One region of the Nonomuraea sp. NPDC049646 genome, then DNA from elsewhere that is predicted to be linked to it. Evidence: predicted binding sites of a transcription regulator. Region 1 holds the regulator's gene; the other holds the start of a gene.
What was found. Region 1 encodes HrcA, which represses chaperone genes, less so after heat shock. Its sites were predicted from a motif close to TTGGCACTCTCNNNNNGAGAGTGCCAA; they were not measured.

Region 1 (15,572 bases):
GCCGACAAGACCAAGAAGTAGCCGACTACGGGCCCGGCACGGCGGGCGTTCGCGCGAGCGCCCGCCAGTGCCGGCCCGGGTCGGGGAGCAGGCGGCGGGCCCGCAGGTCCATCAGGCCGCCGACGCCGGTCAGCTCGGCGGCCGGCTCGCCGTCCGCGCCCCTGAACTCCTGCCTGACCCCGACGCCGGCCGCGCGCAGGCACTCCCAGCGGGCGTGGTCGCCGTACTGGTGGTAGACCACGTTGTCGAGGTGGCCCCGGGTGTCGAGCTCGTAGCCGCGTACGGCGATGGGCACCGAGAAGGTCATGATCGTTCAGCCAGCCAGGCGTGCGATTTGGCGGTGAGGTAGCGCAGGCCGTCGTCGCCGAGCTCCACCCATTCGCCGCGGGCCCAGCCGCCCGTGGTCTGGGGGGCGAAGCCGTGCCGCTGGAACAGCGCCGACGCCTCCTTCTGGGTGAGGCCGCGGCGTCCCCATTCCGCGATGACGCGGGCCGTGCGCTCGGCCTCGTCCGGCTCCTCCTCGCCGAGCGCGGCGGCCAGCTCCTCCAGGCCGCGGGCCATCAGGCGCAGCGAGGCCTGCACGCGGGCGATGTCCATCGGCGCTCCTCCATCGCTATCCGATTGGCAGCGATAGCTTAGCGATGGAAGCGGATACCCTGAAAGGGTGGAAGTGGTGCATACGGAACGAATGGTCCTCTCCCGGATCCGCCCGGAGGACCTCGAAGCCGTGCACGAGATCCACTCCGACCCGCGGACGAACGTCTACAGCGCCGCCGGGCCCACCGTCGACCTGGAGGCCAGCCGGGTCATGCTCGACCTGTGGCTGGCCGACTGGGCGGACCGGGGGATCGGCTACTGGGCCGCCCGGCTGACGGAGGGATCGCAGGTGCTGGGCGTCGGCGGCCTGCGGCACGCGGCCCTGGACGGCGCGGACGTGCTCCACCTGTACTACCGATTCCGCCCCGCCGCCTGGGGCCACGGGTACGCGGTCGAGCTCGCCAGGGCGGCCCTGCGCGTCGGGCGCGACCTCGGCACCGTGGTCGCCCTGATCGGGGACGGCAACGAGCCCTCCCGCCGGGTGGCGGAGAAGGCCGGCCTGCACAGGGAGCGCACGATCCCGTACGGCGGCGTGCCGAGCGACCTCTACGTCGCCTGACCGCTCACGGGCGGGGGCCCCGACGGGAGCTCACCAGGACGCCCGCCAGCGCCACCAGGCCCGCCACCGCCTGGGCCGCCAGGAACCCGCCCGCCGCGGCCGGCCCGGTGGCCAGCGCGACCACCGCGGGCAGGCAGCCGAGCAGCGCCAGGTCGGCGCCCGTCGCCGCCCACAGCACCGGGCCGGTCGGGATCGTGCCGGCGGGGGTGTCGATGACCGGCATCGAATGGTCGACCGGCCCCCTCCTGGCCATCCGCAGCGCGCCGGCCGCGAGCGCGGGCGCGGTGAGCAGCCCGAACACCCACGTGCCGGACGGAAGGCCGCCCACCGCCGCGACGCCGGCCAGGGCCAGGGTCGCCCACGCGCCGCCCAGCAGGCCGGGCAGCAGCGCCCGCGCCGCCAGCGCCGGACGCCGGCCCACGCCGATCAGCCGGGCCAGGGCGGGGTTGTCGGCGTCCCGGCGCGCGCCGGACGTACCGGACGCCGCCACCGCCAGCGCGCCGCCGAGCACGACCAGCCCGAGAGCCGCCGGAGCGGCGCCCGCCTGGGCGAACACGGCGGGCAACGCCGCGCTCGCCGCCGTGGCCGCCAGCCGCCAGGGCCGGCGGCCGAGCCGCACCCAGTCCTGCCAGGCCAGCGCGAGCGGCGCGGGCATTCCCGGCCACGCCCGCGAGGCGAGCTTCCTGGCCCGCCAGTGGTTGTCCTCGGCGATCCAGGTCAGCGCGCCGGGATCGAGGGTGACGGCGGCGCTGGTGACGTGCCCGGCCCGGGTGGAGGCGGTCAGCAGCAGACGGGTGGGGATGGCGGCCAGCGACCCCCACGCCCGGCGGGCCAGGACGGCGGCGAGCGCGGCCATGGCCGACGCCGTGGCCGCCAGCGCCGGCAGGGGCGCGTTCGCGGCGGCCGCGAGCGCCGTACGGGCCTGGCCGCTCACGGCGACCACGGCCAGCAACAGGAGCGCGACCAGCACGCCGGTCAGCCACAGGTTCCAGGTCGGGGAGGACTGGGCGAGCATCGCCAGCGCCATGCCCGCCACGCTCGCCGCCGTCGCCACCGCCAGCGCGGCCAGCAGCCGCCACACCAGCGCGCCCGGCGCGCCGAGCGCCGCCAGCAGCCCGAGCCCGAGCAGCAGCCCGGCCACCAGCGCGACGACCATGAGCAGCCGCCCGGAACGCCCGAGCAGCCGCCGCCGGTCCAGCGGCGAGGTCAGCAACCAGGACGCCTCCGCCGCGGGCAGCATCACCGGCCCGGCCGCCCGCGCCAGCGCCAGGCAGCCCGCGAACCCCAGCAGCACCAGGGCGACCCCCGCGCCCATCCGCCCCGGCTCGACCGTCCCGCCCAGGCCGGAGACCACCGAGGACAGCGGCTGCCCGACGACGGCGAGCAGCATGCACAGGCCGAACAGGCTGACGTAACGATCGACCAGCCCGGCCCGGGCCCGCCCGCGCGCCCGGACGAACGCCCGCACCGACCGCACGCTCACCTCGCCCGCGCTCACCGCCCGCCCGCCTTCCCCGTCAGGCCGCTCTTCCGGACGACGGCGTGGCCGCTCATGCGGGCACCCCGGCGGGGGAGACCCGGCGGGCGGCGTCGGCCAGGGTCTGGTCGTGGGTGGCCATCACCACGGTGCCGCCCTCGTCGGCGTACTCCTCCAGCAGTTCCCCGAGCCGGACGCGGAAGGCCGCGTCGAGGCCGCGTTCGGGCTCGTCGAGCAGCAGCAGCGTGCTCGGCCGCAGCAGCGTGGCGGCCAGGCAGAGGCGCTGGCGCTGGCCGGTGGACAGGTTGAGCGGCGGCGCGTCGGCCCGCTCGGTCAGCGCGAACTCCTCCAGCGCCGAGTCCACCGTCATGCGCGCCTCGGCGTACACGGCGCCCATGAGCTCCAGGTGCTCGCGCGCGGTCAGCCCGGGGTACCAGGCGGGCTCGTCGCCGAGCAGCGCCACCCGGCGCCAGAAGGACGCGTCGTCGGCGGGCTCGGCGCCGAACAGATGGACCGCGCCGGACGTGGCGGGCTGGAGGCCGGCCAGGCAGCGCAGCAACGTGGACTTGCCCGATCCGTTGGGCCCGACGACCGCCACGACCTCACCCGGCTCGACGGCCAGGTCGAGGCCCCGGAGCACCGGATTGCCCCCGAGCTCGACGGACAGGTCCGTGACTTCGATGATCAAACCGCTCACCGTTCGAGCGTAGCCACCCCGGCGGCCGCCCGCGTGACCGGTCCGCGGGGCCGTCCCGCCGCCTTCCCCGGGGCGGGAGAGCCGATTCTGTCGGTGCCGGTCGCTACCTTTGCTGTTCCCGAACACCAGTGCTACTGGAGGGTGACGTGATTGCTTCTGAGCGATTCGAGCGTGCCGCTGTGCTGGGGGTGGCCGTGGCGGAGGAGACCCGGCGGCTGCTGCGGCTTCACCTGCGACCCGCCGAGGTGGGCGGCGACGGCAGGGTGGTGGTCGACGTGCCCTATCCCGACGCGGCGGTGGTGGCGGCGCTGCTCGACGTCGCGGCCGAGTGTTTCGGCGAACGCGGCGGCTCGGTCGAGGAGACCCGGCAGGCGGCCCTGGAGACCCTGTTACAACTGGCCGAGTTCGACACCGACTCCCAGCTCGCCCGGGTGGCGCCGGAGCCCGGCGACGGGCGCGGGTGACGGCTCGGCGAACAGGCCGAATGGGCACATGTCTGTTCTTCTCCGCTGAAAGGCTGAGAAAGGCGGAAAAATCGGTGCGCCGGGTGGCCGTCCGTCCGCTACCGTCGCGGCATGCGCATCCTCTCCGTCAACGTCGGGCTGTCCTTCGACGCGGAATGGGCCGGCAAGCTCGGCCGTACGGCGATCGACAAGCGGGCCGTGCGCCACCGGGTGGAGGTGCTGCGCAACGGCCTGGCCGGCGACGAGCGGGCCGACACGCCCAACCACGGCGCCCCCACCCAGGCCGTCTACGCCTACGCCCGCGAAGACTACGACTGGTGGCAGGGCGAGCTCGGCCGCGACCTGCGCGACGGCCGTTTCGGGGAGAACCTGACCACCGCCGGCCTCGCCGTCAACGACGCCCTCGTGGGCGAGCGGTGGCGCGTCGGCAGCGCCCTGCTGGAGGTCACCGGCCCGCGCATCCCCTGCGTGGTGTTCCGCAACTGGATGGACGAGCCGGGCTGGCTCAAGCGCTTCACCGGGGCCGCGCGGCCGGGCGCCTACCTGGCCGTGGTCGAGCCGGGCGAGCTGGGCGCGGGCGACGAGGTGGAGATCGTCTCGCGCCCGGCGGCCGGGATGACGGTGGCGGACGCCTTCCGCGCCCGCCACGGCGACGCCGACGCGCTGGCCCGGGTGCTCGCGGTCCCCGGCCACGCCCCGGAATGGGACGAGCTGGCCGCGCGGGCCGGCCGGATGGTCAGCTAGAGACCGCCTCCATCCGGCCGGGCGGCTGGAGACCGCCTCCACCCGGCCGGGCGCCGGTCAGCGCAGCACGGCGTACAGGGCCGAGGTGAGGGAGGCGCGGGCGTCGTCCTGGTCGATCGACCACATCATCGAGCCGCCCAGGCCCTTGAGCCGGATGTAGGCCGCCTTCTCCAGCAGCGACGCCGGGTCGTCGTAGGACCAGAACTCGTTGCCGTCGTACAGCCACATCGCGCCGGTGCGCACGTCCCGGTAGCGCTTGCCGGGCTTGGCGGCCAGGTCCTTGTAGTCCTCGCTGCCCGGCCCCCACTTGCCGGCCGCTGGTCCGGTCGCGGGCTGCCAGAGGCCGTCGCCGCCGCCGGTCACGCCGGTCCAGCCCTGCCCGTACGCGGGCACGCCCACGACGATCTTGCGGCCGGGCGCGCCGCGCGACAGGTAGTCGCGGACGGTCTGGTCCACGCTGTACCTGACGGGGTTGGGGTCGCGCCGGTCGGTGAACAGGTTCCCGTTGTGCCCGGTCCGCGACTCCCAGGTGCCGTGCAGGTCGTACCCCTGGACGGTGGCGAAGTCGAGCGACCGGAACACCCGGCGCACCTCGAAACCGGCGTCGATCTTCGCGGCGGCGGCCGGGAGGAAGGCGGTGAGCTGGGAGCTCGCCGAGAAGGCCCGGAGCTGGGCGCGCAGTTCCTCGACGAAGAGGGTGAAGTTGCGCCGGTCCTCCGGCCTGATCACGTTCCCGTCGTTGCCCGCCGAGCCCGGCCACTCCCAGTCCAGGTCGACGCCGTCGAACACGCCGGCGCCCGCGCCCGGCTCCAGGCCCGGCAGGTTGCCGCGCAGCCACAGGTCGACGCACGAGCGGGCCAGCGCGGACCGTGACTCGGCGGTGAGCACGGCGTCGGAGAAGTACTTGGACCCGGTCCAGCCGCCGAGCGAGATCAGCACCTTGAGGCCGGGGTGCCTGGCCTTGAGCTTGCGCAGCTGGTTGAGGTTGCCGTTGAGCGCCTGGCCCGGCTGGTCGGCGACGCCGTCCACGCTCTGCTCGGCCGGCACCGGACGCTGCCAGTCGGCCCAGGGGTCGGCCGAGTAGCAGGCGCCCTCGGCGCTGACGAAGCCGAAGGCGTAGTTGAGGTGGGTGAGCTTGGCGGCGGCGCCGCTGGTGTCCACGTCCTTGACGTGGTAGTTGCGCCCGTACACGCCCCACTGGATGAAGTAGGCGACCCGCTTGAATCCGGGATGGGCCTCGGCGGGCACGGACACCGCCGTGAGCCCGAGTAAGAGCGAGAGTGCGAGGAGGATCTTCTTCACGGGCGCTCCTGGGGGGTGAACTTATAAGAAACTTTCCTATAAGTTGACGCGATCGTAGAACCGTCACCCCGTGCCGTCAACGACGCGCGCCACCTCCTCGGCGCTGGAGAACAGCCGCCACGCGCGCGCCGGGTCGCCGAACAGCGACAGCACCAGATCGGCCACCTCCTGCCTGGTCGCGGCGGCTTCGAGCAGGGTGAGGACGTGCTCCGCCGGCGGCCGCAGGAAGGCGTTCGTCCACGCGACGACCGGCTCGGCCGCCACCCACATGCGCCGGGCCGTCCCCCGCGCGAACGCCGCGTCGTACGGGCCGCCCGCCGCGATGGCCTCGGCCGCGATCCAGGCGCAGGCCGAGCCCAGGTTCGCGCCCTGCCCGGTGATCGGGTCGTTGGCGACCCAGGCGTCGCCGATCGCCAGCGCCACGACGCCGCCGGGCAGCTCGGCCACCGCCTCGCGCACGACCGGCGTGATCGCGCCCTGCAGCAGGTCCTCCGGTCCGAGCAGCTCGAACGCCGCCGGATCGATCAGCTCGGCCAGGCGCGGCGCGTGCTCGGGCAGCAGGGCGAGCAGCGTCTCGCAGAACTCGTCGGCGGGCACCCGGGCCAGCACGTCGAGCGGCCCGCCGGGGATCGCCTCGACCAGGACGCCGCCGTGCACGCCCGACCGCGTCATCATCGCCATGCACAGGATCTCGCCGCAGCCGGGCGAGATGTTGAAGCCGAAGGCGGGCCCCGGATCGAACCCGTGGAACAGCCCGGCGGCCAGGATCCGCTGCGGCGCCCCGTACGGCGACCAGGCCGGAATGCGCGGGAACAGCTCGCGCACCGAGCGCCGCCCGGTGGCCACCACCATCAGCTCGTGGCCGCGCGACCAGCGGGCGACCTGGCCCGCGTCCGGCGGGAGGGGATCGACGACCAGGCGGCCGCCCCTGCCGGTGTAGTCGTCCATGAGCGCCGGCAGCAGCACCCGGAAGTCGACCCCGTGGAACGGCTCGCTCACGCGGCCGGTGAACTCCAGCGGCGGATCGCCCTTGATCGAGAGGCTGCCGCTGACCAGCAGGCAGCCGGGGTCGAGGAAGTGCAGGCTGCCCAGCTCCCGCTCCCGGGCCTGCGCGCGGCCCATCCTGCCGACCGTGTTCGGCAGCCGCCCGCGGCCCAGGTCCGCCGCGTCGCCCTCGCTGTAGAGCGTGGTCGCGACGCCGAGCTGCTGCAGCCGCAGGGCCAGCGTCAGCCCGGAGATGCCCGCGCCCACGATCCCGACGCCCGTCATGTGCGGCCTCCTTCGATGGCTCGGAGCACCCCCGTGAGCAGGCACACTGGATGACGTGCCATCCACCCTGCCCGACGGCGATCCGGCGCCCGCCTCCGGCGAGCTGCCCGACAGCGCGCTGCGCGGGCTCGGCGAGCGCCCGTTCGGCTTCTACGTGCACGTGCCGTTCTGCGTCACCCGCTGCGGCTACTGCGATTTCAACACCTACACCGCCGCCGAGCTAGGGCCCGGCGCCTCCCACCGCGACTACGCCGACACGGTCGTGGCCGAGGTGCGCCTGGCCCGGCGCGTCCTCGGCGACGCCGACCTGCCCGTGGAGACGGTGTTCTTCGGCGGCGGCACGCCCACGCTGCTGCCTCCCGAGGACCTGGCGCGCGTCCTGGCCGCCATCGACGCCGAGTTCGGGCTGCGGCCGGGGGCGGAGGTCACCACCGAGGCCAACCCCGAGTCCGTCGACCCCTCCTACCTCGACAAACTCCGTCAGGGCGGCTTCAACCGGGTCAGCTTCGGCATGCAGAGCGCGCGTGAGCACGTGCTCCAGGTGCTCGACCGCAGGCACACGCCGGGCCGCCCGGCGCGGGCCGTCCAGGAGGCGCGGGCGGCCGGGTTCGAGCACGTCAACCTCGACCTCATCTACAGCACGCCGGGGGAGTCCGACGACGACTGGCGGGCCTCGCTGGCCGCCGCGATCGAGGCCGGGCCCGACCACGTGTCGGCGTACTCGCTGATCGTGGAGGAGGGCACCAGGCTCGCGGCCCGCATCCGGCGCGGCGAGCTGCCCATGCCCGACGACGACGTCGCCGCCGACCGCTACCTGATCGCCGAGGAGCTGCTGACCGAGGCCGGTTTCTCCTGGTACGAGGTGTCCAACTGGGCCACCTCCGAGCAGGCCCGCTGCCGGCACAACCTGCTCTACTGGACCGGCGGCGACTGGTGGGCCGCCGGCCCCGGCGCCCACAGCCACGTCGGCGGCACCCGCTGGTGGAACGTCAAGCACCCGGCCGCCTACGCCCAGCGCCTGGCGGCGGGCGCCTCGCCCGCGCACGCGCGCGAGGTGCTCACCGGCGACGACCGGGCCGCCGAGCGGCTGATGCTGGAGCTGCGGCTGGTCTCCGGCTACCCGCTGGCCGAGGTCGCCCCCGGCGCGCGCACGGCGGTGGCGAGCGCGCTGGCGCGCGGGCTGCTGGAGCCCGAGCCGTTCAGGGCGGGCCGGATGGTGCTCACCCTCAAGGGGCGGCTGCTGGCCGACGCCCTGATCACCGAGCTCATGTGACCAGGCGGATGGCGAACGGATAGCGGTAGTTCTCGCCCCGGTTGGTGGCGATGGCCGCCTGCACGTGGAAGATCAGCGACACGATCCAGATGATCGGGAACAGCAGCAGGCCGACCAGCACCAGCGACAGCACGATCGCCACCGCGTAGCCGATGAACATCGTGATCTGGAAGTTCAGCGCCTCGGCCGCCTGGTCCCTGACATAGGGGGACTCGTCCTTCTTCATCAGGTAGATGACCAGCGGGCCGACCCACGAGACGAGCAGGCCCAGCAGGTGGGCGAGCATGGCCATCGTGGTGTCGTCGCTGCCGCGGCGGGGGCCGAACCGGCCGGGCACGTACGGCCCGGCGGGGTAGCCGTGACCCGGCTGGGCGCCGTAGCCGGGGGCCTGGCCGTAGCCCGGCGGCGGGGGCACGTAGCGGGGCGGCGGAGGCATGTGGCCGGACTGCTGGCCGGACTGCTGGCCGGGCCCGCTCGGCGGCTGCCGCCCGTAGTCGGGCCGGGAGCCCGGCTGCTGGCCGTAGCCGAGCTGGGGGCCCGAACCCTGGTCGCGGGGCACGTCGTACGGCGGGACGTCAGGGGCCGAGTCGGCGGGGGTGGGATCGTCGGGGGACGGCGGGGCCTGGCTCATGATGCCTCCGTAACGAAGTCGATCAGTTCCTCGACCCGGCCGAGCAGCTCCGGCTCCAGGTCGGTGTAGGACGAGACGGCGCCCAGAATGCGCCGCCAGGCGTCCGCGGGCTCCATGCGCCAGCCCAGTGCGGCGAGCACGCCCTCCTTCCACGGCACCCCGCGCGGCACGTCGGGCCAGCCCGGGATGCGCAGCACGGACGGTTTGACCGCCTGCCAGATGTCGATGTACGGATGACCCACGACGAGCACGTGCGGCGAGGTGATGCGGGCCGCGATCCGGCTCTCCTTCGACCCCGGCACCAGATGGTCGACCAGCACGCCCAGCCTGCGGCCCGGCTCGGGGGCGAACTCGGCCACGATGGCGGGCAGGTCGTCCACGCCCTCCAGGTACTCCACCACGACCCCCTCGACCCGCAGGTCGTGGCCCCAGATCTTCTCCACGAGCGCGGCGTCGTGCACGCCCTCGACGTAGATCCGGCTCTCCTTGGCGACCCGGGCCCGCAGCCCCTCCACGGCGATGGACCCGGACGCGCTGCGCCTGGGCCCCGCCGGGGCCGCGGCCGCCGGGCGCACCAGCGTCACGGGCCTGCCCTCCAGCAGGAACGCGGCCGGCGCCAGCGGGAACAGGCGGCGTTTGCCGAACCGGTCCTCAAGGGTGACGGCCTCCTTGTCGCAGGCCACCACGGCGCCGCAGAAGCCGCTGTCGGCGTCCTCCACGACCAGGTCGAGTTCGGCGGGCACCTTCGGGATCTTGCCCTTGCCCGGCCGCCGCCAATTGCCCGCCAGCACATCACCCTCGTACACACGGGGACCGTAGCAAATCACCCGCTGACCGCAAGGCGCTTACGCGCGCCGCTGCGCCGGACGAGGACGACGATCGTGCCGATGACGCCGATGAGCAGGCCGATGCCGGGGAACAGGAACAGCGCCGCCACCCCGCCGAACAGGCCGCCCGCCGCGGAGAGCACGTCACGGCCCACGCCGAAGCGGGCCGAGGACTCCTCCTGCGTGGCGCAGGTCAGCTGGTAGTCGCCCTTGGCGGGGGCGTTGACGGCGAGGATCTCCTGCCAGGTGGTCCCGCCGGCGCTGAGCGTCTGGGTGCCGGAGACCTTGACCAGCCTGGCCTGGGCCGGGCCGCCGGAGATCTCGCACTGGTAGTTGACCCGCGTGTCGGTGGCGATGTAGACGGCCGGGCGCTTGGCGGGGTCGATCGCGACCTTCACGCTTTCGCCCGACGCGAACGTGGTCGTCGGGGCCATGTCCGAGACGCTGCTCAGCACGCCGCCGGCGAACACGAACACGCCCACGACGCCCAGCACGACCGCGACGGCCCACACGACGGCGATCCACCACAGGCGCGGCTTGATCGCCTTGCCGTCGATCCTGGCGGGGAACTGCGGCTGCGGGCCGTACTGGTTGTGGGGGCCGGGCTGGCCGTACTGGTCGGGCTGGCCGTACTGGTCGGGCTGGCCGTACTGGTTCTGCTGGCCGTACTGGGGCGGGGGGCCGTACTGGGCGGGCGGCTGTTGCTGCTGGTAGGGCGGCTGGCCGTGCTGCTGCGGCTGGTACGGCGGCTGGGCGTACTGGTTCGGCTGACCGTAGTAGGGACCCTGCCCCTGGGGCGGTCCGTACTGCGGGGGCTGGGAATTGTCGGTCATGCGGCAAGTGTGAGGCCTGTCGCTTGTAAGTCGCTAGCAACAGGATGGGACCTGGTGTTATCGCACCTTGTGGGCGAGAGCCGTACACTTGGCACTCGGGAACACGGAGTGCTAGACCTGTCGTTTCCCTGTTAGGCAGAGGCAGGAGGTGAGCACGTGCTCGACGAACGGAAGCTTGCGGTGCTCCGCGCCATTGTCGAAGACTACGTGTCCACCAACGAACCGGTGGGCTCCAAGGCGCTCGCGGAGCGCCACAACCTCAAGGTCTCCCCGGCAACGGTCAGGAACGACATGGCCGCTCTGGAGGAGGAGGGCTACATCACCCAGCCGCACACCAGCGCGGGCCGCGTGCCGACGGACAAGGGCTACCGCCTGTTCGTCGACCGGCTTTCGCAGGTCAAGCCCCTGTCGGGGGCCGAGCGGCGGGCGATCGAGACCTTCCTCGCCGGCGCGGTCGACCTCGACGACGTGGTCTTCCGCACCGTCCGGCTGCTCGCGCAGCTCACCAGGCAGGTCGCGGTCGTGCAGTACCCGACGCTGACCCGTTCCACGGTCAGGCACGTCGAGCTGGTCCCGCTCAACGACCGGCGGGTCATGCTCGTGCTGATCACCAACACCGGGCGCGTCGAGCAGCGCGTGATCGAGCTGCCCGAGGTGGTGGAGGACGACCGCATCGCCCACCTGCGCGCGGTGCTCAACTCCTGCCTCGACGGCTGCGGGCTGAGCAACGTCCCCGAGCTGGTCGCCGACCTGCCCGAGCGGCTGCCCGCCGAGGATCGGCCCGCCGTGGCCACCATCCTGTCGGTGCTGCTCGAAACCCTCGTCGAACGCCATGACGAGAAGATCGTGTTCGCCGGCGCCGCCAATCTCGCGGGCGCCGACTTCGCCACCGGCCTGCGCGACGTGCTGGAGGCGCTGGAGGAGCAGGTCGTGCTCATGCGGTTGCTCGGCGAGACATCCACAGACACCCCGTCCGCGCTCACCGTGCGCATCGGCTCGGAAAACCCCTACCTTCGCGGCACGTCCATCGTCGCAACCGGATACGGTTCTGGCGACAACCAACTGGCCCGGCTCGGCGTGCTGGGTCCCACGAGGATGGACTACCCCGTGACGATGGGCGCCGTACGCGCGGTGGCACGCTACGTCAGCCAGATCCTGGCTGCATCTTAAGAGGTCGATAAGTGGCAAACAGCGACTACTACGCCACCCTCGGGGTGCGCCGTGACGCCAGTCAGGACGAGATCAAGAAGGCCTACCGCCGCCTCGCCCGCGAGCTGCACCCCGACGTGAACCCCGATCCTGAGACCCAGGAGCGGTTCAAGGAGATCACGCAGGCCTACGAGGTGCTGTCCGACCCGAACAAGCGCCAGATGTACGACCTGGGCGGCGACCCCTTCGGCGGCGGAGCCGGCGCCGGCGCGGGCGCCGGCGGCTTCGGCGCGGGTTTCCCCTTCAGCGACATCATGGACGCCTTCTTCGGCACCGCGGGCGGCACCCGCGGCCCGCGCTCGCGCGCCAGGAGGGGCCGCAACGCCACCATCCGGGTCGAGCTCGACCTGCGCGAGACGGCGTTCGGCACCACCCGCGAGCTGGTCGTGGACACCGCCGTGCTGTGCGAGGTGTGCCACGGCGCCGGCGCGGCCCCCGGCACCCACCCCGACGCCTGCGACATGTGCAACGGGCGCGGCGAGATCTCCCAGGTCACCCGCTCGTTCCTGGGCCAGGTCATGACCTCGCGGCCGTGCCCCCAGTGCGGCGGCTTCGGCAGCATCATCCGCCACCCCTGCCAGGAGTGCTCGGGCGACGGCCGGGTGCGCACCCGCCGTACGATCAAGGTCCGCATCCCCGCGGGCGTCGAGGACGGCACCCACATCCAGCTCGCCGGCGAGGGCGAGGTCGGCCCCGGCGGCGGCCCGCCCGGAGACCTCTTCCTGGAGATCGTCGAGCGCGCGCACGAGATCTTCGAGCGGCGCGGCGACGACCTCCACTGCACGGTCCAGATCCCGATGACGGCCGCCGCGCTCGGCACCATCCTCGCCGTCGAGACGCTCGACGGCTCCGAGGAGATCGACGTGCGCCCCGGCACCCAGTCCGGCCAGGTCATCACCATGTACGGGCGCGGCGTGCAGCGGCTCAACGAGTCCGGCAGGGGCGACCTGCTCATCCACGTCAACGTCGAGACCCCGATGAGGCTCGACCAGACGCAGGAGGACCTGCTGCGCGAGCTGTCCAGGCTGCGCGGCGAGGAGCGGCCGCCGGGCAAGTTCGCCCCCGGCCAGCAGGGTTTCTTCTCCCGCCTGCGTGACGCCTTCAACGGCAGGTGACGATCACCCGTGACCGTCCCCGTGTTCATCGCCGAGGACCTCGTCGGCTCCGAGCTCACGCTCGACGGCCCTGAGGGGCGGCACGCGGCCTCCGTGCGGCGGCTGCGCGCCGGCGAGCGGGTCGACCTGACCAACGGCGCGGGCGACGTCGCCGAGTGCGTGGTGCGCGAGGTGTTCAAGGACGCCCTCGCCCTCGACGTGCTGGCCCGCTACACCGTCGAGCCGCCCGCGCGGCGGCTGGTGGTCGTCCAGGGGCTGCCCAAGGGCGACAGGGGCGAGCTGGCCGTCGAGATGATGACCGAGGTGGGGGTCGACGTGATCGTGCCCTGGGCCGCCTCGCGCAGCATCACGCAGTGGAAGGGCGACAAGATCGCCAAGGCGCTGGGCCGGTGGCGTGCCACGGCCCGCGAGGCCGGCAAGCAGGCGCGCCGGTTCCACCTGCCCGAGGTGGCCGACCTGGCCTCCACCGCCCAGGTCGAGGGGCTGCTGGCCGACGCGGCGCTGGGGCTCGTGCTGCACGAGGAGGCCGCCGAGCCGCTGTCGAAGGTGGCGCTGCCGCCCGGCGGCGACATCGTCGTCGTCGTGGGGCCCGAGGGCGGCGTCGCGGAGGAGGAGCTGCGCAGGTTCGCCGCGGCCAAGGCGGTGCCCGTGCTGCTCGGGCCCACCGTGCTGCGCACCTCCACGGCGGGGGTGGCGGCGGCGTCCGTGCTGCTCGCGCGTACCGGGCGCTGGTAGGCCCGGCTCAGGGCGCTCTCACGGCGTCGTGTGCGGCACGTCCACCAGCGGGCTGCTCAGGTCGCTCGGGCCGGTCGGCATGTCGTCCGGCGGGCACTCGTCGGAGGGGCACGACGTCGGCGTGTCGGTCGGCTCGGTCGGCGTCGGCGTGGGGGTCGGCGTGATCTCGGGGCACTCCTGGTCGCCGGCGGGCTCGCCGCTCGGGCAGGGCGTCGAGGACGGCGTCGGCGACGGCGTGGGCTGCCTGGTCGACCTGGCCGTCTCCGAGGGCCGGTGGGTCTGGCTGTGGCTGGGCGGCACGACCACCACGGGCGGCGGCTCGGCGCTGTGGCTGTCGGGCCTGGGCGGCGTGGACAGCCTGGTCGAGGAGTTGCCCGGCGTGGTGGTCGAGTTGTCCACCACCTTGACGGGCGTCTCGAAGATCTGGGAGCGCAGCCCGGGAACGACCATCACGATCGTCCCCGCCACCAGCACGGCGCTGACGGCCGCCGCGCCCGCACGCCACCAGAACAGGTTACGGACGCCGCGCCGCTCGATGCGGGCGCGGATGATCTGCAGTCCTTCCGGCGAGGGCACGACCGCGTCCGCCTCCGCGCGGAGCGCACGGCGCAGGACGTCGCCGTACTCGTCGGGGGGCTGGGTCATGACATCTTCTCCAGGACGGACCGCAACGCGGCCATTCCACGGGCGGTGTGGCTCTTGACCGCGCCCTTGCTGATGCCCATGGCGTGGGCGATCTCAGCTTCGGACAGATCTCCGTAATAACGCAGAACCAGTGCTTCTCTCTGTCGGGTCGGCAGGGCGCGTAACGCCTCGATGACGGCGGAGCGTTCCAGCTCGCCGATCGCGCCGTTCTCGGCGCTCGGGGCGTCCGGCAGGCCCTTGGGTGCGTACTTCTCGACGACCGCGCGGTGACGCAGCACGGAACGGGACCGGTTGACGACAGACTGACGCAGGTAAGCGAGTGCTTTGTCGGGATCGCGGAGTCTGCGCCAGGCGCCGTGAATGGCGACGAACGCGTCCTGCACGACTTCCTCGGCGGTTGCCATGTCACGCACCAGCAACACCGCGAGACGCACCAATGACCGGAAGTGCGCGCTGTAGAGCGCGGTCACGGCCATGTCGGCATCCCACCCGACCGGCACCGCCCCCATCGACCTGTCGGCCAGAAGGGTTTCGGTGGTCACATCAGTGGGACGCGCGGCCTTCCCAGAGGGTTTACTCTCTTCCGGTTCTGAAGGTTTCCCCGGTTCCTTAGGGTGCATTACCCAGTCGTGTTCCTCGCCAGGTGGCGCTCGCCCGACCCTGAATCATCTTTTTTGCTCTGAAGTGTCGCACACTCACCCTAACCGCGCGGATCTTCGGGCGCACGACACCACGGATTACCGATTCGCAACGGACTGCCGAACGGTCGCTCTCGATAGGGTACTGCCGTGAGCGACTGCCTCTTCTGCAAAATCGTGGCCAAGGAAATTCCGGCCGACGTCGTCTACGAGAACGCCAGGGCGCTGGCGTTCCGCGACATCAATCCGCAGGCCCCGACGCACGTGCTGGTCATCCCGCGCGCGCACCACCCCGACGCGGCGTCACTGGCCGCCGCCGACGACGGGCTCGCCGACGACGTGCTCAAGGCCGCGCACGCCGTCGCCGTCCAGGAGGGGGTGGCCGAGAGCGGCTACCGCGTCGTGTTCAACACCGGCGCCGGCGCCGGCCAGACCGTCTTCCACGTGCACGCCCATGTTCTCGGAGGGCGTGACCTCACGTGGCCGCCCGGCTGATATTGACGCGAGCAATCAGCCTGGTGCCGGATACGATGGGCGGAGAAGAACACCGAACAGAC
Region 2 (15,572 bases), on a different contig from region 1:
ATCCGCGACGGCGAGCGGCTGAACGACCTCCACGTCTTCGACGACTGGGGGATGACCGGCGGGAACGTCTCGCCCCAGCTGCGCTGGTCGGGCGCGCCCGAGGGCACCCGCGGCTACGCCGTCACCTGCCACGACCCCGATGCCCCCACCGGCAGCGGCTTCTGGCACTGGGTGCTGTTCGACCTGCCCGGCGACACCACGGAGCTGCCGAGGGGGGCGGGCACCGGCCCCGACTTCAAGGGCCTGCCCGCCGGCGCGGTCCACGCCCGCAACGACTACGGCACCAAAGACTACGGCGGCGCCGCTCCCCCGCCCGGCGCCCCCCACCGCTACGTCTTCACGGTGCACGCGCTCGGGGTCGACGAGCTGGGCGTCGGCAGCGACGCGAGCCCGGCCGTCGTCGGCTTCAACATCACCGCCAACACGCTGGCCCGCGGTCACGTCGTCGCGCACTTCGGCGTCTGAGACCGGCACAACACCGCGGCGAAGGCGCCCCGTTCGCGTTCGGGGCGCCTTCGCCGTGGTGCCGCGTCGGGTTCGGTACGCCCGGCGCCACCAGACGGGGGTTCAGTCGCCCTGCACCAGCTCGTCGGCGAACGTGAAGTCCCCGGGGGCGTTGGACGACAGGTCCTCGTTCTCGACGGCCGACCGGCCCTCGAAGGCGTCCGAGACGTCCTCGCGCTCGCCCGACATCTCCTGGCCCTCGTCAGAGACGTCCTCGCGCTCGCCGGACATTTCCGCGCCCTCGTCCGACATGTCCGCGCCCTCGTCCGAGTTCTCGTCGCGCTCGCCCGACATGTCCTGGCCCTCGTCGGAGGCGTCCCCGTGCTCGCCGGACCTCTCGTCGGCCTCCTCGGACGACCTGTCCTCGCCCTCCTCGGACGACCCTTCCTCGCCCTCTTCCGACATCTCCCCGCGCTCGTCCTGCGACGTCCACCTCGACGGCGAGGCGCAGTAGTCGCGGTCGTACAGCTCCAGGTAGCCCGCGCAGTAGGGCACGTCGACGTACTCCAGGGACTCGTCCAGGTAACCGTGGTCGTCTGCCTGGGCGGGCATCGTCATGGCGGCCGCGGCGGCCATCATGACGGCCCCGAGCCCGAGAACGCGCGCGGTGCGGGAATTCATGTAACTACTCCTTTGTGCGGTGAATCGTCACTTCGTGTGTCGTTACTTTCCGTAGTCAATAACTACTAAACGTGACGGGATCGGACACAACAAAAGGCGGCCGGATCCTTGGAGATCCGAACCGCCTTCTGATGTGTCAGCGACCAGGCGAGGCCTAGAAGTCCATGTCGCCGCCGCCGGGCATGCCGGCCGGAGCAGCAGGGGTCTTCTCGGGCTTCTCGGCGATGACGGCCTCGGTGGTGAGGAAGAGCGCCGCGATGGAGGCGGCGTTCTGCAGCGCGGAGCGCGTCACCTTGGCCGGGTCGATGATCCCGGAGTCGAACATGTTGACGTACTCGCCGGAAGCGGCGTTGAGGCCCTCGCCCGGGGTCAGGTTGCGCACCTTCTCCACGACGACGCCGCCCTCGAGGCCCGCGTTGACCGCGATCTGCTTGAGGGGCTCCTCAAGAGCCTTCTTCACGATCGCCGCGCCGGTGGCCTCGTCGCCGTTGAGCTCGAGCTTGTCGAACGCCTTGGCGCCGGCCTGCAGCAGCGCCACGCCACCGCCGGGGACGATGCCCTCCTCGACGGCCGCCTTGGCGTTGCGGACGGCGTCCTCGATGCGGTGCTTGCGCTCCTTGAGCTCGACCTCGGTCGCCGCGCCGGCCTTGATGACCGCCACGCCACCGGCCAGCTTGGCCAGGCGCTCCTGCAGCTTCTCGCGGTCGTAGTCGGAGTCGGTGCGCTCGATCTCGGCGCGGATCTCGTTGACCCGGCCGGAGATCGCCTCGGCGTCACCGGCGCCGTCGACGATGGTGGTCTCGTCCTTGGTCACCACGACCTTGCGGGCGCGGCCGAGCAGGTCGAGGGTGGCGGTCTCGAGCTTGAGGCCGACCTCCTCGGCGATGACCTGACCGCCGGTCAGGATCGCGATGTCGCCCAGCATGGCCTTGCGGCGGTCGCCGAAGCCCGGGGCCTTGACGGCCACGGAGCGGAACAGGCCACGGATCTTGTTGACCACCAGGGTCGCCAGGGCCTCGCCCTCGACGTCCTCGGCGATGATCAGCAGCGGCTTGCCGGACTGCACGACCTTGTCGAGCAGCGGCAGCAGGTCCTTGTTGGCCGAGACCTTGCTGTTGACGATCAGGATGTACGGGTCTTCGAGAACGGCCTCCATGCGGTCGGAGTCGGTCACGAAGTACATCGACGTCATGCCCTTGTCGAAGCGCATGCCCTCGGTGAGCTCGAGCTCCAGGCCGAAGGTGTTGCTCTCCTCGACGGTGATGACGCCTTCCTTGCCGACCTTGTCCATCGCCTCGGCGATGAGCGAGCCGATCTCGGGGTCGGCGGCGGAGATGGAGGCGGTGGAGGCGATCTGCTCCTTGGTCTCCACGTCCTTGGCCAGCTTGGAGAGCTCCTCGCTGACCCGCTCGACGGCGGCCTCGATGCCCTTCTTCAGGGCCATCGGGTTGGCGCCGGCGGCCACGTTGCGCAGACCTTCGCGCACCAGAGCCTGGGCGAGCACGGTGGCCGTGGTGGTGCCGTCGCCGGCGACGTCGTCAGTCTTCTTGGCGACTTCCTTGACCAGCTCGGCGCCGATCTTCTCCCACGGGTCCTCGAGCTCGATCTCCTTGGCGATGGAGACGCCGTCGTTGGTGATCGTGGGAGCGCCCCACTTCTTCTCCAGCACGACGTTGCGCCCCTTGGGGCCCAAGGTCACCTTGACGGCGTCGGCGAGCTGGTTCATACCGCGCTCGAGACCGCGCCGGGCGTCCTCGTCAAACGCGATCATCTTGGCTGCCATAAGGCTAGACCTCCCAGATGCAGGGTGGCGTGTCCTGGACCGAGCCGACGCCCGCGACGGCATAGGCCTGCATCTCCGTTCGGCAGACCCCATCGTCTCGATCCGAGTTGTTGGCACTCTGCCACACAGAGTGCCAACGAACTGTTTAGCACTCTACCCTGCCGAGTGCAAGCCACGGGCACCCCACCCCAGCTCATCGGGCAGGTCATCGGGTGCGCCGGTTCGTACGGCGAGCCGCCCCCTGAGGCGCGGCCCGCCGTGCGAAGCCGACGGAGGAAACAGTGGCGAGCCCGTACGGACTGCGCTGCCGCACGTCCCGCCTGGTGCATACCAGCGAGGGTGAATCAGACCGTGCGGACGGACTCCGCCTGCGGCCCCTTCTGGCCCTGCGTGATCTCGAACTCGACGCGCTGTCCCTGTTCGAGAGAGCGGTACCCGTCCATCATGATCGCTGAGTAATGGACGAATACATCCTTACCACCGTCTACCGCGATGAAGCCGTAGCCCTTGTCCGCGTTGAACCACTTGACGGTGCCCTGCGCCACTTCCGACTCCTCTTACTGGGCTCGCAGATCTCGCCCATTCCTTCGCGAGACCCGTAATCGCATGACTTTTGGGAAAATCAGCCAGACGATCGCCCTCGACCATACCTGTGGCACGGGGTTTGGCAACAGAGTCAACCGACAAAACGCTAATTTCATCGAAGGCTGAGTCGTTCGAGGTTGAATTTGGTTCTAAAACAAGAAGGCGCCCACAAGGGGCGCCTTCAAGAGTCGGTGGTCCGGCGGTCAGCCGCCCGCGACGGCGGGGATGATGGAGATCTGAGTGCCTTCCGGGGCGGGAGTGTCCAGGCCCTCGGCGAAACGGACATCCTCATCACCAACGTAAACGTTGACAAAACGACGAATCTTGCCCGATTCATCCAGAATTCTCGCGCCGATCCCCGGGTAGTCGGAGTCGAGCTTGGCGAGAACGTCACGAAGAGTCGCCCCTTCGCCACTCACTTCGGCGTTACCCCCGGTGTAAGTGCGCAGAATGGTGGGAATCCGCACAGAAACGCTCATGGTTTTTGTTGCCTTTCCTGGATTGTCAGACAGTCGCGCGGAACGCGTCGAGAGAGGGCCGGATCACGGCGGTGGGCCGCGCGTCGTCGCTGATCGCGTCGAGCGTCTTCAGGCCGTCGCCGGTGTTCAGGACCACCGTCTCGGCCTCGGGGTCGAGCCTGCCCGACTCGACGAGCTTCTTCAGCACGCCCACCGTGACGCCGCCCGCGGTCTCGGCGAAGATGCCCTCGGTGGAGGCCAGGAGCTTGATGGCGGCGACGATCTCGGTGTCCGTGACGTCCTCGACGCCCCCGCCCGTGCGCCGGGCGATGTCCAGCACGTACGGCCCGTCGGCGGGGTTGCCGATGGCCAGCGACTTGGCGATCGTGTCCGGCTTGACCGGCTGGACGACGTCGTGCCCCGCCTTGTACGCCGCCGAGACCGGCGAGCACCCGGCCGCCTGCGCCCCGAACACCTTGTACGGCGTGTCCTCGACCAGCCCGAGCGCGATCAGCTCCTTGAACCCCTTGTCGATCTTCGTGAGCTGGGAGCCGGAGGCGATGGGGATGACGATCTGCTCCGGCAGCCGCCAGCCGAGCTGCTCGGCGATCTCGTACGCGAGCGTCTTGGACCCCTCGGCGTAGTAGGGCCGCAGGTTGACGTTGACGAACCCCCACCGCTCGCCCAGCGGGTCGCCGATCAGCTCCGAGCAGAACCTGTTGACCTCGTCGTACGTGCCGTCGATGCCGATCAGCCGGCCGCCGAACACCCGGGCCATGGCGATCTTGGCTGCTTCGAGGTCGGCCGGGATGAACACGCACGCGTCGAGGCCGGCCCGCGCGGCGGCGGCGGTGACCGCGCCGGCGAGGTTGCCCGTGGAGGAGCAGGAGAGCGTGTGGAACCCGAAGTTCCTGGCCGCCTCGACGGCGATGGCGACCACCCGGTCCTTGAAGGAGTGGGTGGGGTTGCCCGAGTCGTCCTTGACGTGCAGGGACCGGATGCCGAGCGCCTTGCCGAGGTTGCCGGCCTTGACCAGCTTCGTCCAGCCCGGGTTCATGTTGGGCTTGCTCGCCACGTCGGCGGGGACCGGGAGCAGGGAGCGGTAGCGCCAGATGTTGGCGGGGCCGGACTCGATGTCCGCGCGGGTCACCTGGCCGAAGGAGTAGGCCGCTTCGAGCGGCCCGAAACACTCCAGGCAGGCGAAGCTGGGGCCCAGGGGGTAGCGCGTGCCGCACTCGCGGCAGGACAGAGCGACGGCAGGACCAAAGTCGAGCGACATGAAGCGAGGCCTTCCCTCATCTTCGCCCGCGGCCACCTTGACCGCGAACCGGAATTGGCACCTTGTCCCGGTCGGCCTCGCCAGGTCGCGAGCACAAGCCGGGAGGGTTGCCGGGGCTTCGCAGGGCCGGTCCCTCCACCCCTCTGGATGAGCAATATTCAGTTGTTCGAAAAGGACTCTACCTTCTCAAGTGGTGGAAACAACCACCCGTCTCAGCATGCGAGAGGACACGTCTCACCGATAGTCCTCCCCGAGGACTCCCTGCACGTACTTGCGGGCCTGGTGGATGCGGGACTTGGCGGTGCCGAGCGGGATGTTGAGCTGCTCGGCCACCTCGTTGTAGTCGAGCTGGACGATGTCGCGCAGCACCAGCGCCTGGGCCAGGTCGGGCTTGTCGGCCTCCAGCGCCTCCATCGCGTCGAGCAGGTCGAGCCGCGAGCCGGCGATCACGCTGACCCGCCGCGCGTCCGGCTTCTGCATCGGCAGCTCCTCCGACGTCTGCTCGGCGGCCCTGCGCTTCAGCGAGCGGTAGGTGGTGCGCGCGCAGTTGGCGGTCACGATGTGCAGCCAGGTGCTGAACCTGGCCCGCCCCTCGAACCGGCCGATGTTGCGCGCCACGGCCAGCAGAGTGTCCTGCGAGGCTTCTTCCGCGTCCTGGTGATAGGGCAGGATCCGGGCGCAGTGGCGCATCACGTCAGGCTCGATCCTGGCCAGGAGCTCGCCGAGCGCGCGATGGTCTCCGGCCGCGGCCGAGCGGGCGAGTTCCTCGGTTAGCTCATCTAGCGCCATAGCTGGGATCCTATGGGCGAAGGGAGCCCAAATGAACAGCGTTCTCGTGGCGTCCAACCGCGGGCCGGTCTCCTTCACCGTCGACGACGACGGTGAGCTGACCATGAAACGCGGTGGTGGCGGCCTCGTGTCGGGCCTGTCGGGGGTGGCCAAGGAGCACGGCGTGCTGTGGGTGTGCGCCGCGCTGTCCGACGGCGACCGCAGCGCCGTGCGCCTGGCCCCGGGGGGCCGGCTCGACCGCGGCGGCTACGACACGGGCGCCCTGCGGATGCTCGACATCCCCGCGGCCACCTTCCACCGCGCCTACAACGCCGTGGCCAACTCGACCCTGTGGTTCGTCAACCACCTGCTGTACGACATCCCCAACTCCCCCAGTTTCGGCACCAAGTTCCGGCGCGAATGGGAGTCCTACCGCGACTACAACGGCGCGTTCGCGCTGGCGCTGGCCGAGGAGGCGGGGCACGGCGCGCGGGTGATGGTCCAGGACTACCACCTGACGCTCACCCCGGCGATGCTCCGCGCCGAGCGGCCCGACCTGCGCATCGCCCACTTCAGCCACACGCCGTGGGCGCCTCCCGAGTACTTCTCCCTGCTGCCCGACGCGGTCACCAGGGAGGTGCTCGACGGCATCCTTGGGGCCGACCACGCGGGCTTCCTCACCGCCCGGTGGGCGGCGGCGTTCATGGACTGCTGCGAGGCGCTGCTGGGCGCGCGGGTGGACCGCGCGGCCGGCACGGTCGCCCACGAGGGCAGGACGACCCGCGTCGGCGTGCACAGCCTGGGCGTGGACGGCGCGGCGCTGTGGGCGCGGGCCTGCGAGCCCGACGTCGAGTCGCACATGGCAGCGCTGGCCGAACAGGTGGTCGGACGCCGGCTGATCGTCCGCATCGACCGCACCGAGCTGTCCAAGAACATCGTGCGCGGCCTGCTGGCCTACCGGGAGTTCCTGGCCGCCCATCCGGAGTGGCACGGCAAGGTGGTCCACCTGGCCTTCGCCTATCCCAGCCGGCACGACCTGCCCGAATACCGCGAGTACACCGCGTCGGTGCAGCGCTGCGCGCGCGAGATCGAGGACGAGTACGCCACCGAGGACTGGGACCCGGTCATCCTCAACGTCAACGACGACTACCCGCGCTCGCTGGCCGCCTACCGGCTGGCGGACGTGCTGCTGGTCAACCCCATCCGTGACGGCATGAACCTGGTCGCCAAGGAGGGGCCGGTCCTGTCGCCGCGCTGCGCCCTGGTGCTCTCGCGCGAGGCGGGGGCGGCGGCCGAGCTGGGGCCGTACGCGCTGGTGGTCAACCCCTACGACGTGAGCGGCACGGCGGACGCGCTGCACCAGGCCCTGGTGATGCCCGAGGACGAACGCCGGCGGCGCCGCGACCGGCTGCACGAGGCGGCCACCGCGCTGCCGCCGCACAAGTGGCTGGAGTCCCAACTCGACGCCCTGCTTTAACATGAGAAGTCGGGTTCACTGCCAATGACGGAGGCTGCCGCGTGTCGACGGTCTCAGTGCCCATCAGACTCGTCCGGGACCGTCCTACCTGGCTCATCTACTTCCTGCTCGGCACGTTCGCCACGTTCGTGTACGGCCTGAGCGCCGCCCTCCCGCTCCTGCGCGCCGACCAGCGCACCACGGCCACCGTCGCCGGGCTGCACGGCACCGCCATGGCGGTCGGGACGATCGCCGCCGGGCTCGCGCTCCCCCTGCTCACCAGGCTGCTCGGCCGGCGCTCGACGTGCTGGCTCGGCCTGGCCGGGATGAACGCCGGCGTGCTGCTGGTCATGGCCGCCTCCGCGCTGCCCCTGACGCTGCTCGGCTACGGCGTGGCCGGCGGCTTCGGCTCGGTCATGCTCTACGCGGCGATGGCCGAGCTCAGCGACCATCACGGGGCCGCCGGGCCGGCCGCGCTCAGCGAGGCCAACGCCGTGGGCGTGCTGGTGGGGATGGTGGCGACGTTCGTGCTCAGCCAGGTGGCGCAGAGCGCGCTCGGCTGGCGGGCCGCCCTGCTGGTCACCCCGGCCGTCAGCGTCCTGCTGGCCTTGTCGCTGGGCCGCTCCTGGCCCGCGCCCCGGCGGGCCGCCGGCGGGCAGGGCGGCATGCTCGCCGGGGAGGCCGTCCCGGTGCGGGCGGGCGGCGGGTGGCGCTTCCATCTGGCCGGGGGCGTGCTGTTCTGCTGCGTGGCGCTGGAGTTCTCGTTCAACCTGTGGGCCGCCGACCTGTTCGCCCTCAGGACGGGCGTGCCGGCGGCCGTCGCGGCGACCGGGCTGACGGCGTTCGTCAGCGGCATGGCGGCGGGCAGGTTCGCCGGCGCGCAGCTCGCGCTGCGGCTGCCGGCCACGCCGCTGCTGGCCGGCGCGCTGGGGCTGATGGCCTTCGGCTGGGCGCTGTTCTGGGCGAGCACCGCGCCGATCCTGTCGTACGTGGGGCTGGCGCTGAGCGGGCTGGGCGCGTCGCTGCAGTTCCCGCTCGCGCTGAGCACGCTGATCGCCGCCTCCGGCGACCGGGCGGACCGGGCGGCGGCCGCCTCGCCCGTGTGGGCGGGCGCCGCCATGGCGATCGGCCCGCTGCTGCTCGGCGCGGTGGCCGACGGCTACGGCACCGGGAACGCGTTCCTGCTGGTGCCCGTGGTCATCGGCCTGGCGGTCGCCGGGGTGCTCATCTCCAGTCGGCGTACTTGAGCGTGTCGGCCAGGCCGGGGGTGTCCCACTGGTCGACGACGAGGATCCGGCTCTTCGGCAGGTACCACTCGCGCTGGGTGAAACGGGCCTTGACGCCGCCGCCCGAGTAGCTGACGCAGGTGGCCTGCCAGGCGTTGTAGGCGGCCTTGTGCCCCGCCCCCACCTGCCGGTAGCCCCTGGTGACCTTGGGGCCGACGACCTCGCCCCACTTGCGGTTGATCGGGCAGGGCTGCACGTCGCTGGCCGGATAGTACGGGTTCTTGCCCGTGTAGGGCCCGAACCCCTCGGCGCCCCGCTTGATCGCGCCGGGCCCGAGGACGTAGAACGCGTCGCACTCGGGCGAGCCCCAGCCCTGCGGCTTGGCGCACCGGCCGGTGACCACCTGGACGACGTCGCCGCCCGTGCGGTGGACCACCCACTCGATCGGGATGTAGAGCGTCAGGCCGCCACGCAGCTTGAGCTGCTGCGCGGGAGCGGCGGAGGCGGCGCCGGGGACGGCGAGCGCGGCCGCCAGGGTCGCCAGGGTCGCGGCCGAGGCGGCGGCGAGAGCGAGAGATCGTCGTGACATGCGCACCAACGTAGGACCCGCCACTTGCAGCCCAATCACGAACGGCTGAAAGCCGCGAACCACCCCCACCACGAACGGCTGAAAGCCGCGAACCACCCCGAAGCGGGCCCGATCACGAACGGCGGAAAGCCGCGAGCCGGCCCGAACGGCGCAGGGCCGCGAGCCGGCTCACGAACGGCTGGGGCGTCAGGGGCGGGTGAAGGCCGTCGTCAGCTCCCGCAGCAGCGCCACCACGCCGTCGGGCCCGTCGACCACGATGTCGGCCCGCTCGGCCAGCGCGGTCACCTCGGCCGAGCCGCTGCACACGGTCACGCCGGGCAGCCCGGAGGCGCGTACGGCGTCGAAGGCGGCCAGGTCGCCGAGGTCGTCGCCGACGAACATGACGGACCTGGCGTCCCGCTCGGCCAGGAACAGCCCGAGCGCGTGGCCCTTGTCCATGCCGGGCGGGCGCAGCTCCAGGACCATGCGTCCCGGCTCGATCACCAGGCCGTGCTTCCCGGCCAGCTCGGCCAGCGGCTCGCGCAGCACGGCGAGCGCGCCCTCGGGGTCGGGGGCGCGCCTGGTGTGCACGGCCACCGCCCGGCCCTTGTCCTCGATCACCACGCCGTGCAGGCCGAGCGCGTCGAGCAGCAGGGGCAGCTCGGCCCGGACGCGCGGCACGCCGGGCGGCGGCGGCGGCGCCGAGACGCGTCCGTGCTCCCACCGTTCGAAGCCGTAGTGGCCGAGCACCACGAGGCCGGGCACGTCGGCCAGGCCGGGCCCGAGTTCGAGCGCGGTGGCCGCCGGCCTGCCGGTCACGATGGCCACGGCCCCGACGTGGGCGCCGAGTTCGGCGAGCACGGCGGGGGCCTCGGGGTGGATCTTGGCGGAGGCGGGATCGGGCACGATCGGCGACAGGGTTCCGTCGAAGTCGAGCCCGATCACGGCGCCGGACGGATCTTTAAGGATCGCTTCCATACCAGGGATGTTCCTCACGCGGCTGCCGTACCCAGCCGGTCAGGGGCGCATGCCGAGCCGTCTCGCCGCACGGTCGCGCTGACGGGTGGAGCGCAACCTTCGCAGCCGTTTGACCAGCATCGGGTCCTGCTCCAGCGCCTCCGGTCTGTCGATCAACTCGCCGAGCAACTGGTAGTAGCGGGTGGCCGAGAACCCGAAGGTCTCCTTGATGGCCTGCTCCTTGGCGCCCGCGTGCCGCCACCATTGGCGTTCGAAGGCGAGGAGTTCGAGATCACGGTCGTTGAGGGATGTCTGGGACGGTTCCTGGGCAGCACTGTCACCGCTGAGCGGTGCTCCCATGATGTCCTCCTCGGGAAGGGGCGTGCGACGATCACATCGCACGCTTCGCGGCCCGTGGCCAATCGTAATGTGCGATCTGCGGCTGTTCACGGCGGATTGCCGGACGTACAGTCACGAAATGTGACCCCAGTCATCACGCTCCTCACGGACTACGGGCTCGAAGACGGCTATGTGGCCGCCTGCCACGGAGTGATCGCCGGGATCGCGCCCGAGGCGCGGGTGATCGACGTGTGCCACCTCGTCCCGTCCGGCGACGTACGGCGGGGCGCGGCGATCCTCGCCCAGACCATCCCCTACCTCCCGGAAGGCGTCCACATCGGCGCGGTCGATCCCGGCGTGGGCGGCGCGCGGCGGTCGGTGGCGGTCGAGGCGGGCGGCCGGATGTTCGTCGGCCCGGACAACGGGCTGCTGTCCTGGGCGGTGCGCGCCAGCGGCGGCGCGCGGGCCGCGTACGCGCTGAGCAACGAGGAGCACTTCCTGCGGCCGGTGTCGCCGACCTTCCACGGCCGGGACGTCTTCTCGCCGGTCGCCGGGCGGCTGGCCGGCGGCCTGGACCCGGCCGAGCTGGGCCCCCCGGTGCCGGTCGAGCGGCTGGTCACGCTGCCCGCGCCGACCTCGCTGCTGCGGGAGGGCTCGGTCGAGGGCGAGGTCGTCTCGGTCGACCGCTACGGCAACACGCAGTTGTCGATCGCGGCCGGCGACCTTCAGGCGCTGGGCGTCCAGGTGGGCGACACGCTGGGGGTGTGGCTGGGGCGGCGGCAGCTCGCGATGCCCTTCCGGGCGACGTTCGCGGCGGTGCCGCCGGGCGAGCTGGTGGCGTTCACGGACTCGGCGGGGCTGATCGCCATCGCGGTCAACTACGGCGACGCGGCGCAGCGGCTGGGGCTCCCACCTGGGGCGCATGTCCGACTTTCGCCTACACGCTAGGGCGAATAGCCGCATAACATCAATTACTCCGCGTATCGGGCTGTTTACCGAAGCGTCGGAACGAATCATCGGCCGCGTGCCAGAATGCACGGCAGATCGGGCGTCCCTCCCCTCCCGTTCGAGGTTGACGTGTACCAACTGTCCGTCGTGCTGCTCTCCATCCTGTCCATGTTCTGCCCGCAGGCCGACGCGCCCGTGCCGGAGCGCTGGCACGCCTGGCCGGTGACGCGGATCTTCCCCCTGGTCGTGCCGGGCCTCAGCCCGTCGGGGGCCAGGGTGACGTACGTGCTGGCGGGCGTGGCTCCGGAGGCGCCGTGCCGGGTGGCGTTCCAGGCCGCCGCGGTGCGGCCCGGCTGCCTGACCGCCCTGCGGGCCACGTACGCCGACAGCACCCAGACGTACGTGGCGACCGTCGGCATCGCCGTGCTCGGCGTGCCGGGCCCCGGGACGTACCGGGGGGCGCGCCCGGCCACCGTGCGTCCTGTGGCCTTCCCCGGCGGGCCGGCCGAGCGGTTCGGCCGGCGGCAGTACGTCACCGGGGCGCTGGCCGGGTCGGGCGACCCCTACCTCGTGGCGACGGCCGCGGGGTACGCCGACGGGCGGGCGTACCGGCCGGGCGACCGGGCCGCGCCGCGGCTGCGCGGGGTCGCCCGGCAGCTCGCCGAGACGTTGTACCGGGCGCTGACCCGATGAGGGCGCTCGCGTCCCTGCTGCCGGCTCTGATCCTGGCGGCCGGGGTCGCGGGCGTGGCGTCCAGCGCCACCGACGACGTGCGGACGGCGGCCTCGCCGAGCGTCCCCGGCGGCGTGGGCGCCGCCGCGCGGGCCCGGCAGTGGCAGCTCGCGGCGCTGCGCGCGCCCAAGGCGTGGCGGGAGAGCCGGGGCGCGGGCGTGCTGGTGGCCGTCCTGGACACCGGCGTGAACGGCCGCCACCCCGACCTGCGGGGGGCCGTCGTCCAGGGCCCCGACCTGACCGGCGCGCCGCCGCGGCTGTGGGGGCACCACGGCACCGCCATGGCCGGCCTGATCGCCGGCCGCGGGCACGGCGAGAGGCGCGCGGAGGGCGTGGTCGGCGTGGCCCCCGCGGCGCGGGTGTTGTCGATCAGGGTCACGCTGGAGAACACCGACCCGCTGCGCGCCGAGCAGCGCGCCGGCCGCCGCGACGCCCTGGCCGCCGGCATCAGGTACGCGGCCGACCACGGCGCGGACGTGATCAGCATGTCCCTCGGCGGCGGCAGCGGCGCGTGGGAGGGCTCGGCGGCCGAGGAGGAGGCCGTGCAGTACGCGCTCGCCCGCGGCGCGGTCCTGGTGGCCTCGGCGGGCAACGACGGCGACACGGCCAACAGGAAGAACTTCCCCGCCGCCTACCCGGGCGTGATCGCCGTGGGCGCGGTGGACCGGCGGCTCCGGGTGGCCCCCTTCTCCAACCGCCAGGACTACCTGTCGGTGGTCGCGCCGGGCACGGACGTCGTCACGGCCGACGGCGGCGACGGGTACGTGGCCGGCGACGGCACCAGCTCGGCGGCGGCCATGGTCGCGGGCGTGGCCGCCCTGGTGCGGTCGGCCCATCCGGACCTGTCGCCGTACCAGGTGCGCACGGCCATCGAGCGCGGCACCAGGAGGCGGCCCGCGCGCGGCCACAGCCCCGCCTACGGGCACGGGGTGGCCGACGCGACGCTCGCCCTGCGGGAGGCCCGGCGGCTGGCCCACGGAAGGGCCTCACCGGCCGCCCGGCCCGGCCCGTACTTCGGGCGGGGGCCGGCCCGGCCGCCCGCCTCCAGGGCGCCGGTCGTGGCCGGGATGGTGGCGCTGGCGGCGGCCATGTCGGCGCGGGTGGTCGCGACCCGGCGGAGGCGGCGCGGGGATTCACCCTAGCAAGCGCTTGTGTGATACTCCTGGCTATGACCTTAGCGATCGACGGCTGGTTCGCCATCGACGAGGACGGCGCCACCCACCTCCTCGGCACCACCTGCCTGACCTGCGGGACCGTCGCCTTCCCGCCGCAGCCCGGCCTGTGCCGCAACCCGCGCTGCGCGGGCGAGGAGACGGCCGAGGTCCGGCTGCCGCGGCGCGGGCGGGTCTGGTCCTACACCGAAGCCGACTACCCGCCGCCGGAGCCGTTCGTGGCGGCGCGGCCGTACCGGCCGGTCACGCTGGCCGCCGTCGAGCTCGACGACGCCGGGCTGGTGGTGCTCGGCCAGGTCAAGGACCTCACGGCGGCCGATCTGGAGGTGGGCATGGAGCTGGAGCTCGTGCACGGGCCGCTGGCCGACGGGCCGCTGGTGTGGATGTGGGGGCGGGCCTCGTGAGCGCGGTGGTGGTGCTCGGCGCGGGCATGCACCCGTGGGGCAAGTGGGGACGTCCCTTCGCCGAGTACGGCGTCGCCGCCGCCCGCGCCGCCCTCCGCGACGCCGGCGTGGCCTGGACGGACGTCCAGTACGTGGTGGGCGCCGACACGATCAGGAACGGCTACCCCGGCTTCGTCGCCGGCGCCACCTACGCCCAGGCCCTGGGCTGGACGGGCGCCAGGATCGCCTCCTGCTACGCGGCCTGCGCGTCGGGGGCCCAGGCCGTGGACATCGCGCGGACCAGGATCCTGGCCGGGCTCTGCGACGTCGCGCTCGTGGTGGGCGCGGACTCCACCCCCAAGGGCTTCTTCAAGCCGGTCGGCGGCGACCGGCCCGACGACCCCGACTGGCTGCGCTTCCGCCTGCTCGGCGCGACCAACCCCGCCTATTTCGGCCTGTACGCCCGCCGGCGCATGGCCCTGTACGGCTCCACCGGCGACGACTTCGCCGCCGTCAAGGTCAAGAACGCGCGCGCCGGCTCGCTCAACCCCATGGCCCGCTACCGCCGCGCGGTCACGGCGGAGGAGGTGCTCGCCTCACCCATGGTGGCCGACCCGCTGCGCCTGATGGACATCTGCGCCACCTCCGACGGCGGGGCCGCGGTGGTGCTGGCCTCGCAGGCGTACGCCAGGCGGCTCGGCGCGACGGCCCCGGTGCGCCTGGCCGCCGTCTCCACGGTGACCCCGACCTTCCCCAACACGATCCTGGAGCTGCCGAACTTCGCCACCGAGTCCTGCGCCGCCGTTCCCGCGCCCGAGAGGCCCTTCAGGGCCGCGATCGCGCACGCGGCCTACGAGGAGGCCGGCCTCGGCCCCGAGGACGTCTCCTTCGCCGAGGTGTACGACCTGTCCACCGCTCTGGAGCTGGACTGGGTCGAGGACGTCGGCCTGTGCCCGCCGGGCGAGGCGGACAAGCTGCTGCGGGCGGGCGAGACCGCGCTCGGCGGCCGGGTGCCGGTCAACCCGTCGGGCGGCCTGGCCTCCTTCGGCGAGGCGATCCCGGCCCAGGCGATCGCGCAGCTGTGCGAGCTGACGTACCAGCTGCGCGGCGCGGCGGGCGGGCGGCAGGTGCCGGGCGCGCGCGTCGGCCTGGCGGTCAACCAGGGGCTCTTCGGCCACGGCTCGGCGATCGTGGCCACCACGTGACTGTTCGGCCAGGGCTCGGCGATCGTGGCCACCACGTGACAAGGCCCTCCGGGAAGGAAGTGCTCCCGGAGGGCCTCACGGTCCAGCGCGGTCAGCCCGCGTGCACCACGTCGTGCGTCTCGGCGAAGTGACAGGCGCTCTCGTGCCCGGTCCCCGTCCGGATCTGCAGCAACGGCTCCTCCTCCGCGCAGATCTCCTGCGCCTTCCAGCAGCGGGTGCGGAAGCGGCAGCCCGACGGCGGGTTGGCGGGCGAGGGCGGGTCGCCCTGCAGGATGATCCGCTCGCGCTGCTCCCGGCCCTCGGGGTCGGGAACCGGCACCGCCGACAGCAGCGCCTGCGTGTACGGATGAGCCGGCTTGTCGTAGATCTCGACGTCCTTGCCGAGCTCCACGAACTTGCCCAGGTACATCACGCCGACCCGGTCGGAGATGTGGCGGACCACCGACAGGTCGTGGGCGATGAAGATGTAGGCCAGGTTGAACTCGTTCTGCAGCCGCTCCAGCAGGTTGATCACCTGGGCCTGGATCGACACGTCCAGCGCCGAGACGGGCTCGTCGCAGACGATGATCTCCGGCTGCAACGCCAGGC

Region 2: a site for HrcA is predicted at 3,019-3,045, ahead of groL (chaperonin GroEL). Genes of this name have one in related genera too.

The regions. Positions count from the first base shown of each region.
Region 1 is NZ_JBITLU010000004.1:308,618-324,189, forward strand. It holds gene lepA (translation elongation factor 4) at 1-21, shown strand, start outside; gene ACIBQ8_RS13875 (hypothetical protein) at 26-307, opposite strand; gene ACIBQ8_RS13880 (hypothetical protein) at 304-597, opposite strand; gene ACIBQ8_RS13885 (GNAT family N-acetyltransferase) at 674-1,156, shown strand; gene ACIBQ8_RS13890 (DUF6297 family protein) at 1,161-2,654, opposite strand; gene ccmA (heme ABC exporter ATP-binding protein CcmA) at 2,707-3,330, opposite strand; gene ACIBQ8_RS13900 (hypothetical protein) at 3,477-3,794, shown strand; gene ACIBQ8_RS13905 (MOSC domain-containing protein) at 3,906-4,538, shown strand; gene ACIBQ8_RS13910 (glycoside hydrolase family 18 protein) at 4,596-5,840, opposite strand; gene ACIBQ8_RS13915 (styrene monooxygenase/indole monooxygenase family protein) at 5,904-7,109, opposite strand; gene hemW (radical SAM family heme chaperone HemW) at 7,165-8,382, shown strand; gene ACIBQ8_RS13925 (DUF4870 domain-containing protein) at 8,375-9,013, opposite strand; gene ACIBQ8_RS13930 (DUF3097 domain-containing protein) at 9,010-9,819, opposite strand; gene ACIBQ8_RS13935 (DUF456 domain-containing protein) at 9,837-10,673, opposite strand; gene hrcA (heat-inducible transcriptional repressor HrcA) at 10,830-11,843, shown strand; gene dnaJ (molecular chaperone DnaJ) at 11,855-12,997, shown strand; gene ACIBQ8_RS13950 (16S rRNA (uracil(1498)-N(3))-methyltransferase) at 13,007-13,732, shown strand; gene ACIBQ8_RS13955 (hypothetical protein) at 13,751-14,377, opposite strand; gene ACIBQ8_RS13960 (SigE family RNA polymerase sigma factor) at 14,374-14,886, opposite strand; gene ACIBQ8_RS13965 (histidine triad nucleotide-binding protein) at 15,166-15,510, shown strand.
Region 2 is NZ_JBITLU010000005.1:590,480-606,051, forward strand. It holds gene ACIBQ8_RS18370 (YbhB/YbcL family Raf kinase inhibitor-like protein) at 1-465, shown strand, start outside; gene ACIBQ8_RS18375 (hypothetical protein) at 568-1,125, opposite strand; gene groL (chaperonin GroEL) at 1,280-2,908, opposite strand; gene ACIBQ8_RS18385 (cold-shock protein) at 3,253-3,453, opposite strand; gene ACIBQ8_RS18390 (MoaD/ThiS family protein) at 3,697-3,972, opposite strand; gene thrC (threonine synthase) at 3,998-5,230, opposite strand; SAM riboswitch class I at 5,244-5,384, opposite strand; gene ACIBQ8_RS18400 (RNA polymerase sigma factor) at 5,465-6,019, opposite strand; gene ACIBQ8_RS18405 (trehalose-6-phosphate synthase) at 6,051-7,475, shown strand; gene ACIBQ8_RS18410 (MFS transporter) at 7,517-8,701, shown strand; gene ACIBQ8_RS18415 (hypothetical protein) at 8,679-9,269, opposite strand; gene otsB (trehalose-phosphatase) at 9,456-10,226, opposite strand; gene ACIBQ8_RS18425 (DUF3263 domain-containing protein) at 10,266-10,565, opposite strand; gene ACIBQ8_RS18430 (S-adenosyl-l-methionine hydroxide adenosyltransferase family protein) at 10,686-11,492, shown strand; gene ACIBQ8_RS18435 (hypothetical protein) at 11,622-12,185, shown strand; gene ACIBQ8_RS18440 (S8 family serine peptidase) at 12,182-13,366, shown strand; gene ACIBQ8_RS18445 (Zn-ribbon domain-containing OB-fold protein) at 13,393-13,800, shown strand; gene ACIBQ8_RS18450 (lipid-transfer protein) at 13,827-14,984, shown strand; gene ACIBQ8_RS18455 (ABC transporter ATP-binding protein) at 15,076-15,572, opposite strand, start outside.